Regions from separate parts of the Streptomyces sp. NBC_00271 genome, predicted to be linked through region 4. Evidence: riboswitches for the same ligand, from Rfam matches in the RefSeq annotation. Region 4 holds a riboswitch; each other region holds the start of a gene.
The links. A riboswitch is a leader RNA that binds a small molecule or an ion and turns the genes downstream of it on or off. The one in region 4 is predicted to bind S-adenosylmethionine.
Positions count from the first base shown of each region.

Region 1: another riboswitch for S-adenosylmethionine. It lies ahead of OG798_RS56750 (putative leader peptide); the one in region 4 lies ahead of thrC (threonine synthase).
Region 2: another riboswitch for S-adenosylmethionine. It lies ahead of OG798_RS33610 (hypothetical protein); the one in region 4 lies ahead of thrC (threonine synthase).
Region 3: another riboswitch for S-adenosylmethionine. It lies ahead of OG798_RS17795 (aminotransferase class V-fold PLP-dependent enzyme); the one in region 4 lies ahead of thrC (threonine synthase).

Region 1 covers NZ_CP108070.1:9,528,367-9,533,209, forward strand. Annotated here, with positions in the region: gene OG798_RS43315 (MarR family winged helix-turn-helix transcriptional regulator) at 1-17, opposite strand, end outside; gene OG798_RS43320 (YceI family protein) at 174-689, shown strand; gene OG798_RS43325 (glutathione S-transferase C-terminal domain-containing protein) at 753-1,442, opposite strand; gene OG798_RS56750 (putative leader peptide) at 1,595-1,675, opposite strand; SAM riboswitch class IV at 1,706-1,852, opposite strand; gene OG798_RS43330 (amino acid ABC transporter permease) at 2,322-3,287, shown strand; gene OG798_RS43335 (amino acid ABC transporter ATP-binding protein) at 3,284-4,069, shown strand; gene OG798_RS43340 (ABC transporter substrate-binding protein) at 4,166-4,843, shown strand, end outside.
Region 2 covers NZ_CP108070.1:7,366,016-7,370,858, reverse strand. Annotated here, with positions in the region: gene OG798_RS33615 (chitinase) at 1-554, shown strand, start outside; gene OG798_RS33610 (hypothetical protein) at 794-1,846, opposite strand; SAM riboswitch class IV at 1,904-2,013, opposite strand; gene OG798_RS33605 (DUF3293 domain-containing protein) at 2,264-2,764, shown strand; gene OG798_RS33600 (hypothetical protein) at 2,767-2,988, shown strand; gene OG798_RS33595 (hypothetical protein) at 3,061-3,870, opposite strand; gene OG798_RS33590 (hypothetical protein) at 3,875-4,843, opposite strand, start outside.
Region 3 covers NZ_CP108070.1:3,818,914-3,823,756, forward strand. Annotated here, with positions in the region: gene OG798_RS17790 (Lrp/AsnC family transcriptional regulator) at 1-125, shown strand, start outside; gene OG798_RS17795 (aminotransferase class V-fold PLP-dependent enzyme) at 202-1,563, opposite strand; SAM riboswitch class IV at 1,757-1,873, opposite strand; gene trpD (anthranilate phosphoribosyltransferase) at 2,058-3,122, opposite strand; gene qcrB (cytochrome bc1 complex cytochrome b subunit) at 3,278-4,843, opposite strand, start outside.
Region 4 covers NZ_CP108070.1:5,615,192-5,620,034, reverse strand. Annotated here, with positions in the region: gene otsB (trehalose-phosphatase) at 1-531, shown strand, start outside; gene OG798_RS25625 (alpha,alpha-trehalose-phosphate synthase (UDP-forming)) at 539-1,927, opposite strand; gene OG798_RS25620 (glucosyl-3-phosphoglycerate synthase) at 2,041-2,985, opposite strand; SAM riboswitch class I at 3,164-3,310, shown strand; gene thrC (threonine synthase) at 3,328-4,656, shown strand; gene OG798_RS25610 (MoaD/ThiS family protein) at 4,745-4,843, shown strand, end outside.

The DNA.
Region 1 (4,843 bases), 3.9 Mb from region 4:
GCGGAAGGGTCGGCCATAGTGTCACAGTCTACCGGTTGTCCAAATTTGAAGAACCGGCTAGCGTGGAGTCATCCAAATTTGGATGACCGCCTTGTCCCCACAGTCCCCGTGTGCCGCGCGCCCCGTGCGTCGCGCACCCCTGTGCACTGCCCGTAACCGTCTGGAGAACTCTCATGACCGTCGCCGTCGAAACCGGCCTGTGGCAGCTCGACCCCGCCCGTACCACCGTCGCCATCAAGCACAAGACGATGTGGGGCATGGTCACCGTGAAGGGCACCTTCACCGGAGTCGCCGGAGAGGGCGAGGTCCAGCCCGACGGGACCGCCCGCGGCACCATCACCCTGGATGTCGCGTCCCTGGACACGAAGAACGCCAAGCGGGACAAGCACCTCCGCTCCGCCGACCTCTTCGACGGCGACCGCCACCCCACGATCACCTTCGCCGTCCGCGACGCCGTCCTCGGTCAGGACGACACCGTGGAGATCAACGGGCAGCTGACCGTGCGCGGCATCAGCCGGCCGCAGCCCGTCACCGGCCGGGTGACCGGGGCGAGCGCCGACACCGTCACGCTCACCGCGGAGTTCACGGTGGACCGCGACCAGTTCGACATGGGCTGGAACCAGATGGGCATGATCCGCGGCCTGACGACCGTCACCGGCACGCTCGTCTTCACCCGCGCCAAGGGCTGAGCCGACGCGGCGCCGGGGCCCGGGCCTAGGCCCTACCGGCCCCGGCGACCTTGGCGTACGCGGTCAGCGCACCTTGCCGTGGAAGGCCGGGTGGGCGTCGAGCCGACGTACGTAGTCGCGGAGCCCACCGTACGGGGAGAGGGACTCCGTCGGGCCGAGTTGGGTCAGGGCCACCCAGAGGTCGACGTCCGCGGCCGTCAGCTCGTCGCCCAACGCGTAGACGCGCGAGGTGAGTTGCCGGTCCAGCGACTGGAGTGCCGCCGTGCGCGCAAGCGGCGGCGCGGCGGGGGTGACGTCCCGGTCGAGGAGTTCGCGCAAGGCGTCGATGTCCGCGATGAGGGCCGGTGGGTTCAGCCGGGGGAGGCGGGCGTCGCTCTGGCAGACCGGCAGCCCGGCGAGGTCACGCAGGATGTCCGGCGTGTGGTTGCTCACGATCCGCCCGCTCCAACGGTCGCACAGCGCGGGCGCGGTGAGCGGGCCGTCGTAGTGGTGCCAGGTGGCCTCGTACGCGCCGCGCAGTGCGGCGAACGCATCGGGTGTCTCGGCGGGAAGCGTCAGCAGCGTGGTGGCGACCGAGTCGTGGAGACCGAGCAGCTCCAGGGTGACCGAGATGCGCAGCGAGCGCGGACAGCCCTCGACGAGGTACAGCTGATAGCGGTGCGGCGCCGGGTAGAAACCGCCGGCCAGGCCGACGCCGATGCGGCTGCGGATGCGGTGGGGGCGAGGGGCGGCGAGCGAGACTGTCTTGGGCATGACTCTCCAGGCAACGTCGAAGCCCCCGCGGCCCGTTGGGCGGCGGTGGCGGAACGGAGTGACTGCGCTGACGTACGGGCCGGTCCGGATCGTGGGACGTGCCTGACCGGACGGACCGCGTGGACCAGTACGCGCTGGACGGACCGCCTGGACTAGTACGCGCTGGAGACCCGCTGCAGATCGATGTGCAGGCGCCTGGTCAGACCGTTCGCGCTCCTCCTGGCCATTCCCATCGCTCCCGTGTCCGGGGCTCGCGAGAGGCGAGACCACGCTTGCCCCGCCGCACCGGCGGGACCCGGTCGTCACCCGGGGCACCCCGTCGCGGTGGAAGGGTTGCCTGTCAGCGGGCCGGGGCCGATAACCGCGTCGAACGGGAGAAACCCGCACGACGGGCGCTGACAATCGTGACCGTCCCCGTCAGTCTCGGTGCGGTCCGCGGAGCAGTCAAGAAGGCATATGCGCGGTCTCACCACGTGGTCATTCCGGCCGGGGCGCGTTGACATTCGTTTGGGGCCATGCCTAACTTACGCCGCATCGGACCGGATCGATTCCGGTGCGTTCGAGGCCCAGCGGGGCGGAATGGTGACGGTGAACGCGATGTACGCAGCTGACGGGACGACCGCTTCGCGGCGCCACGGCTGCCCCGCCGCCGCACTGTGTTGTAGCTCCCGCGGCGCCCGCTGTCTCTGTCAGGGCTGACCGCTTACGCCTTCCGCGGCGTTGAACGTCCGCACGGCTCGACCCCTTTCGCCCGCCGCCCTGTCGGCGTGCCGTCGGTGAGCCTCTCCTCCCTCCGTACCCCCTGACATCCGTCTGTCCCCGCGCGCACCGCCGTCGTACGGGCCGGCGGCGGTGTGTCCGCATTCGTTGGAGCCCTCCATGAGTGAATCCCTGGGCTCCGCCGTGCCGTTGAGCACGACGGAGCCCCGCCCGGCCGCGGCACAGCGCGTGCTGCCCCTGCGCCACCCCGGCCGCTGGATCGCCTCGGCGATCGTGCTCGTCGTGGTCGCCCAGATCGTCCACGGGCTGGCGACCAACCCCTTCTTCCAGTGGGACCGGTTCCAGTACTGGTTCCTGCGTCCCACGATCCTCGACGGCCTGCTCATCACCCTCGAAGTGACGCTCTACAGCGCCGTGTTGGGCCTGCTCGGCGGCATCCTGCTCGCCCTGGCCCGACTCTCCGAGAGCCCCGTGCTGCGCGCGGTGAGCTGGGTCTACATCTGGCTGTTCCGCTCGGTGCCGCTCATCGTCGTCCTGCTGTTCCTCTACAACTTCAGCGCGCTCTACAAGACGCTGAGCCTCGGCGTCCCCTTCGGCCCCGCCTTCTTCACCTTCGACGAGTCCCGGCTCGCCACGGACATGGTCGTCGCGGTCGTCGGACTGAGCCTCAACGAGGCGGCGTACGCGGCGGAAGTGGTCCGCGGCGGCATCCTCTCCGTCGACCAGGGCCAGCACGAGGCGGCCTCCGCACTCGGTCTGCCCAAGAGCTACCAGTTCACGAGGATCGTGTTCCCGCAGGCGCTGCGCTCCATCACCCCGAACTACGTCAACCAGCTGATCGGCCTGATCAAGGGCACCTCGCTGGTCTTCTACGTCTCGCTGCTCGACCTCTTCGGCTCGGTGCAGAGCATGGGCTCCACCTACCCCGGCGACATCGTGCCGCTCCTGCTGGTCGCCACCGCCTGGTACCTGATCCTCACGAGCGTCGTGTCCGTCATCCAGTTCTACGTCGAGCGGTACTTCTCGCGGGGCGCGCTGCGCTCCCTCCCGCCGACCCCGTTGCAGAAGGTCCGCACCGGTCTGCGTGACCTGCGGGCCCGGGTCCGCAAGGAGGCGGCGATATGACCGGCGAGACGCTCGAGATCCGACCGGCCGCCGTCGAGGTGCGCGATGTGCACAAGTGGTACGGCGCCCAACGCGTGCTGAACGGAGTGGAGTTGACGGTGCGGCCCGGAGAGGTCACCGTGATCCTCGGCCCGTCCGGCTCCGGCAAGTCCACCCTCCTCAGGGTGATCAACCACCTGGAGAAGCCCGAGATCGGCCATGTCAGCCTGAACGGCGAGCTCATCGGCGTACGCCGACAGGGCGAGAGGCTCAAGGAGCTGACCGAGCGGGCGATCCTGGCCCAGCGCGGCCGGATCGGGTTCGTCTTCCAGAACTTCAACCTGTTCCCGCATCTGACGGTGCTGGACAACGTGGCGGCCGCGCCGGTGGCGACCCGACGGCTGAAGCGGCCCGAGGCCAGGGAGCTCGCGCGCACCCTCCTCGACCGCGTGGGTCTGGCCGACAAGGCCGGCGCCTATCCACGCCAGTTGTCGGGCGGCCAGCAGCAGCGGGTCGCCATCGCCCGCGCCCTCGCGCTGCGGCCCGGAGTCATCCTCTTCGACGAGCCGACCTCCGCCCTCGACCCCGAGCTGGTCGGCGAGGTTCTCGCCGTCATCAAGGACCTGGCCACCAGCGGCACCACGCTCGTCATCGTGACCCACGAGATCGGCTTCGCCCGCGAGGTGGCCGACCGGATCGTCTTCCTCGACGAAGGCCGCGTCGTCGAACAGGGCTCGCCCACCGAGGTGTTGGACCACCCGACGCACGAACGGACCAGGGACTTCCTGAGCAAGGTCCTCTGAACCTCCCGCCCCCACCGCACCTTCCCCCACCGCGCTTTCACCCATCACGCCTTCCCCACCACACGGTTCACTCACGAGCATCGGACAAGGACAGCCATGCGCACCCTCACCCTCCGCAGCAGACTCCTCCGTGGCCTCACCGCCTCCACCGCCGTCGCCGCTCTCGCCGCCGGACTCGCCGCCTGCGGGGGCGAGAGCGACGCCGCCGCCACCACCTCCGACAGCGCGGCCGCCGGCACCGTCACCGTGGGCGCGCTCTCCAACGGCGCCGCACGGCAGACCGACCTCAAGGTGTCCGAGGTCAAGTCCATCAGCGCCGAACTGCCCAAGTCCGTCGCCAAGAGCGGCAAGCTGGTCATCGGCGTCGGCGCGCTGCCCGCCGGGTTCCCGCCGCTGGCGTACGTCGGCCAGGACCAGAAGACCCTCACCGGTGCCGAACCCGACCTCGGCCGACTGGTCGCGGCCGTCCTCGGACTGAAGCCGGAGGTGAAGAACTCGACCTGGGAGAACCTGTTCGTCGGCATCGACAGCGGCAAGGTCGACGTCGCCTTCACGAACGTCACCGACACCGAGGAACGCAAGAAGAAGTACGAGTTCGCCTCCTACCGGCAGGACAACCTCGCCTTCGAGGTGCGGAAGAAGAGCACCTGGAACTTCGCCGGCGACTACGAGAACCTCGCCGGCAAGACCGTCGCCGTGGGCGCCGGAACCAACCAGGAGAAGATCCTGCTCGAGTGGAAGGCAAAGCTCGCGAAGGAGGGCAAGAAGCTCAAC
Region 2 (4,843 bases), 1.8 Mb from region 4:
GCTTCGACGGCGTCGACATCGACCTGGAGAACGGCCTCAACGCGACGTACATGACGCAGGCCCTGCGGTCCCTGTCCGCCAAGGCGGGCTCGTCCCTCATCATCACCATGGCCCCGCAGACGATCGACATGCAGTCCACGTCGAACACGTACTTCCAGACCGCCCTGAACATCAAGGACATCCTGACGGTCGTCAACATGCAGTACTACAACAGCGGTTCGATGCTGGGCTGCGACGGCAAGGTCTACAGCCAGGGCTCGGTCGACTTCCTCACCGCCCTCGCCTGCATCCAGCTCCAGGGCGGCCTGGCCCCCTCCCAGGTGGGCCTGGGCCTCCCGGCCTCGACGAGCGGCGCGGGCAGCGGCTATGTGTCTCCGACGGTGGTGAACAACGCCTTGGACTGCCTGGCCAAGGGCACCAACTGCGGCTCCTTCAAGCCCTCCAAGACCTACCCGGACCTGCGCGGCGCGATGACCTGGTCGACGAACTGGGACGCCGCGGCGGGCAACGCGTGGTCGAACTCGGTGGGGGCGCACGTGCACGCGCTCGGCTGACGCGCCTCTCGTCACGCCCCTTGAACACGGCCCGCCCCGCCCGAAACCGTCATCGCATCCCGGCTTGTTGCCAGGTGCGAACGGACTCGGCGGTGGCGGGCCGCGGGGTTGTTCCGGCGACCCGGCCGGACCTCCGGGGCCGTGCGTACGTCTCCGGCCTCAGCGAGACCTTGACGCTCAGCACTGCCGAATTCGTCGCCAACGGGACCAGACGGCGGAGGGCAGCGCGGCGATGGCCATCAGTAGTGCCGGCTGGCCAGAAACACGTAGCAGCGTGACCAGTTGACGGTCCAGTCGCCCGCCACGGTGTAGCCGGCCTCGCGCACCTGTTCCGTCACCCGGTCCAGGAGGCTCCGCAGCGCATCCGAAGTATCACGGACCTGAGACTCGCTGCCGGGCTCCCAGGCGGGCGCGGAGTACATCACGTGCTGTTCCGCCCCGCGCGCCCTGATGACCTCGACGGTGTGGTCGTCGTCGTTCTGGAGGGACACATAGCAGCTGCCGTCGTTTGCTCCCTCGTCCGAATCGGCACTGGAGGAATCGGTGTCGTCGGTTGCGTTCAGGGGCCCTGCGACGTCGCTGCCGCAGGAGGACCACCAGAGCTGCCACGGCCCGTCAGTGGTCCATCTCTCCCTGTCCAGTCTCGCCTGGGCGATATCGATGAGGGTGGTGAGCCCTCGAAGCGAGCGCCTGTCGAGGTCGGGGGGAAGTGTGTCACTCAGGTCGTAGATCGGATCGTTCGCCATCCCTTCGGCGAAGTCGTCCACGACCTCCAGGACGCAGTCGTCGTTCTCGTCATCCTCGTCGTCCTCGTCCTGGTTCTCCACCTTCGCGTACTGCCTTTTGTCGGCTTCGTGTCCCCAACAGAGGCCAGGCATGCCGCCATGCGCGCAGGTGCACGTGTCCGTCCCCTCGGCGGACTCGGTGGTCTCCTCGGGTTCCGAGGTCCCTTCGACTGCTGGGGACACCGGGGTGGGCTCCTCACCCGGGGAGGGAGCGTCCCGGCGCGGGTTGAGACAGACTGCCTCCAAGGGGGCCTTGCCGATACGGCTGTTGCTCAGCCACTCGGGCACGTCGTCCCGTTGTTCGACGGCACGCGCTTGCGGAGGCCGGTCCGCGGAGCGGTAGAAGGCGATGTCGAAGCCGCGGTCGAGCCATTCGCCGAAGAGGTCATCAGTCCCCGGCGAACCGAGGCCGCTCGCCTCGGCCGTTCGGAACAGCACCCGAGCGGCGGTGAGTTCGATGACCGGCAGGCCCACGCGGTCGGGCTCGGTCTCGGAGGGAACGGGCATGGTCGGGCAGCCTCCCGGAGTCGAAGGACCCCGGTAGCGCACTGTCCGCACCGCGGTGATCTGCGGTTCACCACGCACCACGCGCGGCGATCGGCCGTCCCCGGGGACATCCGCGACGGACGGGATGCCGTCCAGCAAGCCGGGACTTGGCGCTGGAACTCGTGACCGAGCGGGAAATTAACACCCCTGACCGGCCTTCGCAACGTGATCCGAACCCCCTTGCTCCGGGACCCGATTCGTGACACCTTGCGACTCGGCCGACCCGGCCGCGCGCGGCCGGGGGAAGCCACCGGTTAGCCATCGCGCACACCGTGCGGGTGACTTTCCGGGCCACACCGTGCTCCCATGCCCATGGGGGCAGGCATCGATCTCCCTGCACGGCGTGTAAGGGGGTCCTTCGTTCCACAGGAGGCCCTTGTGCACACCACCGACGCGCCCGGTGCGCCCCAGAACTGGGAGCTCTACCGTCACGCGGTCGTGGACATCCACTTCCACGACCGGACCGTACGGGTCGAACCGCGTTCGACGGGCACGGCCGAGGGATCCTTCCCGGAACCGGCCGACGACAGCGCCCTTCATGTGATCACGGCCTCGAATCCTCGTGGTCGTACCGCCTCCGCCGAGTACAACGCCCACGCTCAGAGCTTGTTGCTCGATGAGCTCGACCGGCAGCAGCTCACCTGGTGGCCCGCGGCAGGAGGTGACGCGCGCGGCACGCACGTCGAGGAGAGTGTCGCCGTCGCGGGCATGAGTGACAGCGCGGCACGCGAACTCGGCCGTCGCTTCGGCCAGGACGCGATCTTCACCTGGACTCCCGACGCATGGCGCGTGTCGTCGTGCGACGGCGACACCGCAGCCGTGAGTGGCTGGGCGGCGTCCACCAGGAGCACAGGCACCGGCGTACGACAGGAGCGGTGACGATGGGCATGTACCCCATGCGGACCCCGGTCCACTGTCCCCACTGCGGCAGAACCCTCGGGAGAACTCTTGACGGCCCACCGTCCGAGCGGGTCAGGGTCGACGGGTTTCCCGCGGAGGTGACGTACGAGACCGATCCCTTGTGCGGGGTGCGCTGGCACGTGTGGGACAAGACGTCCCCGCTGCGCGGCCTGGCCCGCTCCCATGTGGACGGCACCGACTGAGATCACGACGCTCGACGGAACGGCGAACAGCCCCGGCCCGGCGGTCGCGACGCGCTGCGTCGCCGTACCGGTTCACTTGTTCGCCCTGTGGTCGACCACGACCCCTCCGAGATCTCGGGCCGCTTCCTGCCCGGTGGCGGTGTCGCAGAGCTGAATGGTCCAGTTCCCTGCCGTGGCGATGTAGTACGGGACGTGGTCGTCGCTGAGGAGCAGCCGGATGTAGTCGTTCCGGGCGGCGGAGCTGTCGTGCAGCATGAGGTGGGCGTCGCGTTCGTCGCCGGACCCACCGCAGGGGCGCGTCTTCGCCGCCTGCGTCTCGCACAGTGCTTGGTCGGCCGACTCCGTCTTCCGCCGGTCGCAGCCGACGGACTTGTCCAGCGCGTCGGCGAGCGCGTCGACGCTCTTGTATTGGGGCTTCTGGGGGATGGCGGGCAGGCGATACAGAGGAGGAAGGACGACGGCGTCGACGGCTTTGGCGATCTTCACGGAGTAGTCGGGGGAGCCGTTGGGCAGGACGCGGATGAACCAGTTGCCGGCGGCCACGATGGTGTTGCCGCTGCTGCGCCAGCTGGCGATGGAGTCCCCGACCTCGTTCCGGCTGGACTTCTTGGGATTCAGCACCTGGATCTGGTTCTCCACCTCCGCTCCGTCGATCGAGGCCTTGCAGTCGAGGCCGCCGACTTTGCGCCGGAGCACGTCACAGGTGATGCCCCCTCGATCGAGCGCAGCCACCACGTCATCCGCCGTCTGGTACTGCGGCGTCGTAGGCACGTTGCTGGGCATGGGGGTGAGCTGATCGGAGCTGGGGGCCTTGAAGGCGTCACATGCGGTGAGCAGTACCGCCAGAAGACATGCGATCAGCGCCGGTGCGATCCTCTTCATGGGGTCAGTGGGCTCCTGGCGGCGTGGGGGTCGGGCCGGGGCTCGGTGACGGTGTTCCCGGTTCGGGCTCGCCGGTTCCGGTGCCCGTGGTCTGGCCGGTGCTGTAGAGCGGGTCAAGGGATACATGGTGTCCTGCGGGAGTCTGCGACTCCAACTGTGCGACGGCTTTCGCGCGTTCATCGTCGCTGAGTGCGTTCCAGGCCATCGCATCGTCGAGGTGTGGCTCCATCTTGTCCCAGTTCTTGCCTCGGACCTTGATGTCGGCGCCACGGTGGTCGGAGTCGTCACCGTACTGCTCGTTCTTCTCCCGCACGTCAGGGGTGTCAGCGGCGTAAAGGGTGAACAACTGCTTGTCCGTGTCAGAGCCGTAGGGATCGTCGCGCAGGTCCGAGAGGTGGTATGCGCTCAACCGGACGTCCAGGTCGGGGTGCCCCTCGATGTTGGCGGCGAGTTCGGCGTCACTCAGCTCGCTGAGGTATCTGCCGTCTTCCAGCTGGAACGCCTCGTGATGCTGATCGACGACCGACCGGGCCGTTTCCAGCTTCATGTGCGTGATGCCCAACGACTTGTCGGGCTTTGCTCCGAGGGTGAGGCTCCAGTCGAAGAACCGACCGAACTCGGTCAGCGGCCCTCTCAGGCTCGGGTTGGAGTTCTGGTACCACTGCTGCTCCTGCCACAAGATGGCCAGCAGCAGCTTCTGGCTGATCCCGGTCTCGGCGGAGGCCAGTTTCACCTGGTTGAGGACGTTGGGCGGAACGTTGATCGGGTGAAGACCGTCCAGGCCGCCGGACAGACGGAGCGCGATGGCCAGCGGGCTGTTGCTGTCGAGGGCCTCTTTGGCCAGCTCGGGATCGCCGATCTCGGTCAGTCCCTCGATGGTACGCAGCGTCCGGGCCGCCTCGGCGTCGGCCTTGTCCGCCTTCGTCAAGGCATCTGCGATGACCTGGTGCGCGTGAGTGACCTTCTGGTGTTC
Region 3 (4,843 bases), 1.8 Mb from region 4:
CGGACGTCATCCCCGGCAAGATCAGCAAGATCCCCGGCGTCGAGGGGACGGACACCCACGTCGCGTTCCGCACGTACTCCCAGCACGACCTGGAGGCGGCGTTCGCCATCGGCCTCGACAGCTAGGCACGGCCGCGCGGTCCTTTTGGGGAGATGTGGGGGGGCGGGGCCCCCACGCACCCCCACGCACCCCCAGCCAATCTCAGACCGCCGGAACGCAGCGGCCGTCCTCCGTGCGGTAGTTCCACTTCGCCCCGTCCCGCACCAGTTCCTTCACCGCGCGCACGAACCGCTCCACGTGCTCGTCGGGCGTACCGGCCCCGAAGCTGACGCGGATCGCGTTGAGGGACTTCTCCCCGGGCGCGGCCTCGGGCGCCCCGCACTCCCCCTGCGTCTGCGGATCGCTGCCGAGCAGCGTCCGCAGCAGCGGGTGCGCGCAGAAGAGACCGTCCCGCACCCCGATCCCGTACTCGGCGGACAGCGCGGCCGCGAAGTGCGAGCTGTTCCAGCCCTCGACGACGAACGAGATGACGCCGACGCGCGGGGCGTCGTCGCCGAAGAGCGACAGGACGCGGACCTCGGGCACCTCGGCCAGACCGGCGCGGACGGCCCCGATCAGCTGCTCCTCGCGGGCGACGAGCGTGTCGAAACCGGCCTCGGTCAGCGCCTTGCAGGCGGAGGCGATGGAGTAGGCGCCGATCACGTTCGGCGAACCGGCCTCGTGCCGGGCCGCGCTCTCGTGCCACTCCACGTCCACACCGCCGTCCACCCGCCGCGTGACCTTGCGGCTGGCGCCGCCGCCCGCGAGATACGGCTCGGCCTCGCGCAGCCAGTCGGCGCGGCCCGCGAGCACGCCGGAGCCGAACGGCGCGTACAGCTTGTGCCCGGAGAAGGCGACCCAGTCGACGTCGAGGTCCCGCACCGACACCGGGTGGTGCGGGGCGAGCTGGGCGGCGTCCAGGACGATCCGGGCACCGTGCGCGTGCGCGGCGGCGGCCAGCTCGCGCACCGGCCACAGCTCGCCGGTGACGTTCGAGGCGCCGGTGACGCAGACCAGGGCCGGGCCGTGGGGGTCGCGGGCGGCGAGGGCCCGCTCCAGGGCCGTGACGGCCTCCTGCGGGGTGCGGGGCGCGTCGAGGTAGGTGACCCGGGCGTCCTTCCACGGCAGCAGCGAGGCGTGGTGTTCCGTCTCGAAGACGAACACCTGGCAGTCGGCCGGAAGCGTGGCGGCGAGCAGGTTGAGGGAGTCGGTGGTGGAGCGGGTGAAGACGACCTGGTCGTCGCCCCGGCAGTCGAGGAACTCCGCGACGGTCCTGCGGGCGTTCTCGAAGAGGTCGGTGGAAAGCTGGGAGAGGTACCCGGCGCCGCGGTGCACGCTGCCGTAGTACGGGGCGTACGCGGCGACGTCGTCCCACACCCGCTGGAGGGCGGGGGCGCTGGCGGCGTAGTCGAGCGCGGCGTAGGTGACCTCACCGCCGGTCACGAGCGGGACGGTGACATCTCGGCCCAGAACGGGCAGAGGGGCGCAAAGGGTCTGGTTGGCGGCAGCGGTGGAGACAGACATGGCGAGCTCCTGTGAGAGGCAGGCGGAATCGCTGCGCGGGCCGGGTGCACGGGGGTACCGCTGTGCACCCGCGCGGCTCGGCGCAGGGAGGAAAGGCAAAAGGGGTGTGCGGAGGCGGGGCTCTACGCCCTATCGCATTCGCTTGCTCACAGAAGGCTCCCTCGAACGACCAGGACCCCTGGGATTCTCGAGGGGTCCGCGCTTGCCGTAGACCTCGCTGCCTACGGCCTGGTCTTCACCCGGGGCACCCCGCCACGGACGGAGGGTTGCCGGACAGCCGGCCGGGGCCTGATGGCTGTCGCTCATGACCTGATACGGCATCCTGCCACAAGATCTTCCCCCCGCAACCCGACGTCCGTATGCCGGGACGCCGAGTCCCTACCTGGGGTCTCCGCCCCCAGACCCGCAAAAGATCGCGCAATTCTCCGCGCCCCTTTTGGGGGCGCGGAGAACTGCGCGGGCAACCCCCGCCAGCCCGCGGCCGAACAACCGGACTACGACTGGCTCGCAGCCACCCAGCGTTCCAGCGTCCGCTTCGCCGCCCCCGAGTCGATCGCCTCCGCCGCCTTCGCCATCCCGGCGCGGAGCTGGTCCGCGAGCGGCGCGTCGGTCGGGGACAGGGCGACGAGGGCCGCCGCGGAATTCAGCAGCACAGCGTCCCGTACGGGCCCCGTCTCGCCGTTGAGCAGGCGACGGGCGACGTCCGCGTTGTAGGACGCGTCGGCGCCGCGCAGGGCCTCCACGGGGACGAGTTCGAGGCCGACGTCACGCGGGTCGAAGCGCTCCTCGGTGACCTTGCCGTCGCGGACGACCCAGACCCGGGACGTCGCGGTGGTGGTCAGCTCGTCCAGGCCGTCGTCGCCGCGGAAGACGAGCGAGGAGTTGCCGCGCTCGGCGAACACGCCCGCCACGATCGGTGCCATACGCAGGTCCGCGACTCCGACGGCCTGTGCCTTCACCCGCGCCGGGTTCGTCAGCGGACCCAGCACGTTGAACGTGGTCCGGATCCCCAACTGCCCCCGAGCCGCCGCGACATGACGCAGCGCCGGGTGGAACTTCACCGCGAAGCAGAAGGTGATCCCGGCCTCCTCCGCGACCTCGGCCACCCGCTTCGTCGTCAGGTCCAGATTGACGCCGAGCTTCTCCAGGACGTCCGAGGCACCGGACGCGGAGGACGCGGCCCGGTTGCCGTGCTTGACGACCTTGGCGCCGGTCCCGGCCACGACGATCGACGACATCGTGGAGATGTTCACCGTCTTCGCGCCGTCACCGCCCGTACCGACGATGTCGACGGTGTCCCCCGGCACCTCGATCACATTGGCGTGCTCGTACATCGTCCGGACCAGACCGGAGATCTCCTCGACCGTCTCGCCCTTGGCCCGCAGCGCCACCGCGAACCCGGCGATCTGCGCGTCCGTCGCCTCGCCGCTCATGATCCGGTCCATCGCCCAGGCCGTGTCGTCCGCGCTCTGGTCGCGGCCCTCGAGCAGGCCGTTCAGCACCACGGGCCAGGAACGGCCCGCCGCGGTGTTGCCTCCAGCGGGGTTCACAGCGCTCATAAGCCGCTCCTGGGTCCGTCGTCCCGGCAAAGGGACTCCTTGTGTAGATGGGAACACCCTATCCAGGCCCGGAGACGGCAAAGAGCCCCCGTCCAGGCAATGGACGGAGGCTCTCGCCGTGGCGATCAGTGAAGACCGGTCAACCGGTCGGAAGATCAGTGGTGGCCGTGGCCGCTCGTGATCTCCTTGTACTCCTCGACCGTGGGCTTGGGGATCTGGCTGTCCTCCCCGTAGAAGCCCTCGCTGAGCTTGGAGCGCAGCCTCTCCGTGCCCTTCACCTTGCGCTCGACACCGTTCTCGTCGACCGTCGCGCCGATCTGGGCGGGCTGGTACTGCTCGTGCGCGGTGAGCGTGTGCAGGGCGTCCTGGCTGAGCGGCTCGTGCACCTCGATGAACTCACCGTGCGGCAGGCGCTTGATGATGCCCGACTCGCGGCCGTGCAGCACCTTGTCCTTGTCGCGGCGCTGGAGGCCGAGGCAGACCCGCTTGGTGATGACGAACACGATGACCGGCACGACGAAGAAGCCGATGCGCACGAACCAGGTGATCGAGTTGATCGACAGGTGGAAGTGCGTGGCCCAGATGTCGTTGCCACCACCGACGAGCAGGACGAAGTACCAGCTGATCCAGGCGGCACCGAACGCGGTCCGGGTCGGGACGTTGCGCGGGCGGTCCAGGATGTGGTGCTCACGCTTGTCGCCGGTGACCCAGGACTCGATGAACGGGTAGACCGCGATCGCGACCAGGACCAGCGGGAAGATCACCAGCGGGATGAACACGCCCAGCACGAGCGTGTGACCCCAGACGTTGATCTCCCAGCCCGGCATGACACGGATCAGGCCCTCGGAGAAGCCCATGTACCAGTCGGGCTGGGCGCCCGTGGACACCATGTCCGGACGGTAGGGGCCCATGGTCCAGATCGGGTTGATCGAGGCGATCGCCGAGATGGCCGCGATGACACCGAAGACCAGGAAGAAGAAGCCTCCGGCCTTGGCCATGTAGACCGGCAGCAGCGGCATGCCGACGACGTTGTTGTTCGTCTTTCCGGGGCCCGCGAACTGCGTGTGCTTGTGGTAGAAGACCAGGATCAGGTGGCCGACCACCAGGCCGAGCATGATGCCCGGCAGCAGCAGGATGTGGACCGAGTAGAACCGCGCGACGAAGTCGCCGCCCGGGAACTGGCCGCCGAAGAGGAAGAACGCCAGGTACGTGCCGACGATCGGCACGGACAGGACCGCGCCCTCCATGAAGCGGACACCGGTGCCGGAAAGCAGGTCGTCCGGGAGCGAGTAACCGGTGAAGCCGGTGAACATGCCCAGGACGAACAGCAGGAAGCCGAACAGCCAGTTGACCTCACGCGGCTTGCGGAACGCACCCGTGAAGAACACACGCATCATGTGCACGAACATGCCGGCGAGGAAGATCAGCGCCGCCCAGTGGTGGATCTGCCGGACCAGCAGACCACCGCGCACCTCGAAGGAGATGTGCATGGTCGAGTTGAACGCCTCGGACATCAGCTGTCCCTGCAGGGGGACGTAGCTGCCGTGGTACGTGACCTCGTTCATCGACGGGTGGAAGAACAGCGTCAGGTACACACCCGTGAGGATGATGATGATGAAGCTGTAGAGGCAGATCTCACCCAGCATGAACGACCAGTGGTCGGGGAAGATCTTGCGCATGTTGGACTTGGCCAGGGAGTAGATCCCGAGCCGTCCATCGGC
Region 4 (4,843 bases):
TGGGACGCCCGCACCGGCACCGTCAACGCCCCCGCCCCGCACCCCGGCGTCGCCGCCGTCCGCGCCGAGCTGCCCGGGGTCCTCGACGGGATCGGCGCCTGGCACGGCACCTGGATCGAGGAGAAGGGCCGCGCCGTCGCGGTCCACACCCGCCGCGCGGAGGACCCCCAGGCCGCGTTCGAGGCACTGCGCGAACCCCTCACCGACCTCGCCACCCGCCACGGCCTGATCGTCGAACCCGGTCGGATGGTCCTCGAACTCCGTCCCCCGGGCATGGACAAGGGCGTGGCCCTCCTGGAGTACGTCCGCGAGGTCCGCGCCGAAGCCGTCATGTACGCCGGCGACGACCTGGGCGACCTCCCCGCCTTCGCCGCCGTCGACAAACTCCGCTCGGACGGCGTCTTGGGCCTGCTGGTGTGCAGCGGCAGCGCGGAAGTCACCGAACTGGCCGAACGGGCCGATCTCGTCGTCGACGGCCCCGCGGGAGTCGTACGCCTGCTGAAGGCATTGGCGAGTCGCCTGGACCGTTGATCCCTACTCAGCCCTCCAACTCCCGCAACTGCTCAAGAAACCACTGCGCCGGAGGCAACGCCGTCCCGGCGGCGGCCAACCGCTTCGTACGTTCCGCCCGTTCCCCCACCGGCATGGTCAGCGCCGCGTCCAGCGCCCGCGCGGTGCCGACCACGTCGTACGGGTTCACCACCACCGCGTCCTCGCCCAGCTCCTCGTACGCCCCCGCCTCCCGGGAGAGCACCAGCACACACCCCTCGTCGGAGACGACCGGCACCTCCTTGGCGACGAGGTTCATGCCGTCGCGGATGGGGTTGACGAGGGCGACGTCGGCGAGCCGGTACGCGGCCAGGGAGCGGGCGAAGTCGTCCTTGACGTGGAGGACGACCGGGGTCCAGCCCGGCGTCCCGTACCGGTCGTTGATCTCGGTCGCCACGCGCTGCACCTCGGCCGTGTAGTCGCGGTAGACGGCCAGGTCCTGACGGGAGGGGTAGGCGAAGGCCACGTGGACGACGCGCTCGCGCCACTCCGGGTGGTCCGCCAGCAGCTGCCGGTACGCCAGCAGGCCCCGAACGATGTTCTTCGACAGCTCGGTCCGGTCGACCCGCACGATCGTCCTGCGGCCCTCGCCGATCTGCTCGCGCAGCGCGGCCATGCGGTCGGCGACGTCCGCCTCGTGCGAGCGCCTGCGCAGGAAGTCCGCGTCCGCGCCGAGCCCGTGCACGCCGATCCGGGTGTCGCCGAGCCCGCCGACGAGCGCGTCGCAGCAGGCGGTGAACGCGTCCGCCCAGCGCTGGGTGAGGAAGCCGAGCCGGTCCGCGCCGAGCATGCCGCGCAGCACCTGTTCGGCGATGTCGTCGGGCAGCATCCGGAAGTAGTCGACCGGCGCCCAGGGGGTGTGCGAGAAGTGGCCGATCCGCAGGTCGGGGCGGAGTTCGCGGAGCATCCCGGGGACGAGGGTCAGGTGGTAGTCCTGGACGATCACCACCGCGCCCGGCGCCGCCTCCGCGGCCAGCGCTTCGGCGAACGCGCGGTTGTACGCCTCGTACGACGCCCACTGGCGCCGGAACTCCGCGTCGAAGACCGGCTCCAGCGGGGTCTGGTACAGCATGTGGTGGACGAACCACAGCACGGAGTTCGCGATGCCGTTGTACGCGTCCGCGTGCACGTCGGCGTCGATGTCCAGCATCCGTACGCCGTCCTCGGCGATCCCGCGCCGGACCGCCTCGCGGTCGCCGTCGCCGAGCGCCGAGCACACCCACAGGGCCCCCGCGTCCGGCCCGATCGCGGAGAGGCCCGAGACCAGCCCGCCGCCACCGCGCTTGGCGCGCAGCGAGCCGTCCTCTTGGACCTCGTAGGTGACCGGGCCGCGGTTGGAGGCGACGAGGATGTTGTGGGCGCCTTGCGTTGAAGCCATGCCTCGAAACTTAGCCCCACGTGGAAACGCTCAAACGTTCCCTTCAGCCGTATGCCGTCTGCGGGCCGGTGGGGGCTCGTCGCGCAGTTCCCCGCGCCCCTGACGGGGCGCTTCTACGCCGCCCTGCGTTTCTGGTACTCGGCGATTTCGACCATCGGGGGACGTTCCTCCGTGTCGACCGAGTAGGTACGCGGCTCGAAACCGTCCCCGCCCCGTTCGAACTGGGTGAGGGCCGGGCGGATCAGGTGGCCGCGGGCCAGCCGGAGCTGGGCCGTGCGGTAGATCGCGGCGGACATCCGGCCCAGCGCCTGCCCGTCCTGGTGGCGGTGCTTGCGCACGCCCACGTCGACCTGGGCGAGCGCGTCCAGGCCCACCAGGTGCAGGGCGTCGACCAGCATGCCCAGCTCGATCCCGTACCCGACGGGGAAGGGGAGCTGTTCGAGCAGCGAGCGGCGGGCCGCGTACTCCCCGCCGAGCGGCTGCACGAAGCCGGCCAGCTGCGGCCAGTGCATGTTGAGGAGGGGGCGGGCCATGAGTTCGGTGACCCGGCCGCCCTGCCCCGCCGCACCGCCGAGCGGACGGTCGTACATCGCCTTGACGAGGTCCACACCGGGCTCGGTGAGCAGCGGCCCCACGATCCCGGAGACGAAGTCCGAGGAGAACTCCTTCAGGTCGGCGTCGATGAAACAGACGATGTCCCCGCTCGTCACGAGGAGGGAACGCCACAGCACCTCGCCCTTGCCGGGCACGGTCGGGATGCGCGGCAGGATCTCGTCCCGGTGCACCACGCGCGCGCCCGCCGCGGCGGCCACCTGCGAGGTGCGGTCGGTCGAGCCCGAGTCGACGACGACGATCTCGTCGACGAGGGGCACCTGCTGCATCAGATCGTGGCGGATGATGGCGACGATCTCGCCGACCGTCTCCTCCTCGTTCAGCGCAGGCAGGACGACGCTCACCGAGGAGCCCGTGGCCCGTTTGGCGGACATGAGTCTGTGGAGCGGGCGATCGGTCACGGACCAGGAGCGATTGCTCAGCCAGCGCTCAGTTTCCTTCAGCACAGTCTGCGGCTCCTCACTGTCTGATCACCCGGTGTCTCACGGTGTGATCCATCTCGCGGTTCGGACGACTATCTCAACTGTCCTGGCCTTCGGTTACAGTCTTGAACAACGCGGATGACCATCGCATGTCGTAGATCATTTGCGGACCACCGCACCACCGCACGACACAACCGAATACCGCTCATCCAGAGGGGCAGAGGGATACGGCCCGATGAAGCCCCGGCAACCCTCCAGCTGGTCCTGTCACATTGATGTGGCGAGGCTCCCGGCTAGGGAAGGTGCCAAATCCGTCTCACGGCGAAGTGCGTCGTGAGGAAGATGAGGAGAAAGGGCCTCGCCTCCATGGCTGCGCAGACTGTTGCAAGTTCGACTGTTGCAAGCACCACGAACCCTGTCGCGGGCGACACCACCACCGTAGTCGGTGTGGATCTCGGACCCGCCGCCGCGCTTTCCTGCCGCGAGTGCGGGCACCGCGTGCCGCTCGGCCCGGTCTTCGCCTGCGAGGAGTGTTTCGGCCCGCTGGAGATCGCGTACGACTTCTCGGCCTACGAAACCGAAGAGCTCCGGGCGCGCATCGAAGCGGGCCCCGCGAACATCTGGCGTTATGCGCCGCTGCTGCCCGTCCCGGCCGACGTCGCCGACAAGCCGAACATCAACCCCGGCTGGACCAAGCTCGTCAAGGCCGACAACCTCGCCCGCGAGCTGGGCGTCGAGGCCGGCAAGCTCTTCGTCAAGGACGACTCCGGCAACCCGACGCACTCCTTCAAGGACCGCGTCGTCGCCCAGGCCATCGAAGCGGCCCGCGCCTTCGACTTCACCACCCTCTCCTGCTCCTCCACCGGCAACCTCGCCGGCGCCGTCGGTGCCGCCGCCGCCCGGGCCGGTTTCCGCTCCTGCGTGTTCATCCCGCACGACCTGGAGCAGGGCAAGGTCGTCATGGCCGCGATCTACGGCGGCGAGCTCGTCGGCATCGAGGGCAACTACGACGACGTGAACCGCTTCTGCTCCGAGCTGATCGGCGACCCGGCCGGCGAGGGCTGGGGCTTCGTCAACGTCAACCTGCGGCCGTACTACGCGGAGGGCTCCAAGACCCTGGCGTACGAGATCTGCGAGCAGCTGGGGTGGAAGCTCCCCGACCAGCTGGTGATCCCCATCGCCTCCGGCTCCCAGCTCACGAAGATCGACAAGGGTCTTCAGGAGCTGATCAAGCTCGGACTGGTCGAGGACAAGCCGTACAAGATCTTCGGTGCCCAGGCCGAGGGCTGCTCGCCGGTGTCCGTCGCCTACAAGGCCGGCCACGACGTCGTACGGCCCCAGAAGCCGAACACCATCGCCAAGTCGCTCGCCATCGGCAACCCGGCCGACGGGCCGTACGTGCTGGACATCGCGCGGCGCACGGGTGGGGCCGTGGAGGACGTGAACGACGAGCAGGTCGTCGATGCGATCAAGTTGCTCGCGCGTACCGAGGGGATCTTCGCGGAGACCGCCGGTGGCGTGACGGTGGGCGTGACGAAGAAGCTGATCGAGAGCGGGCTGCTCGACCCGACGCTGACCACCGTCGTTCTGAACACCGGTGATGGTCTGAAGACGCTGGACGCGGTGGCCGGTACGGGGCTGACGGCGACCATTCGTCCGAGCCTGGACTCCTTCCGGGAAGCTGGGCTTGCGTAAGCGTCGTTGTTCGTCTGCGGGCCGGTGGGGGCTGGTCGCGCAGTTCCCCGCGCCCCTAAAAGCCCTTACCTGACCGGAGGTCACAAGAATGAGCGTTTCCGTCCGCATCCCCACCATCCTGCGCACCTACACCGGTGGTCAGGCCGAGGTGACGGCCGAGGGTGGGACCCTCGGTGAGGTCATCGCG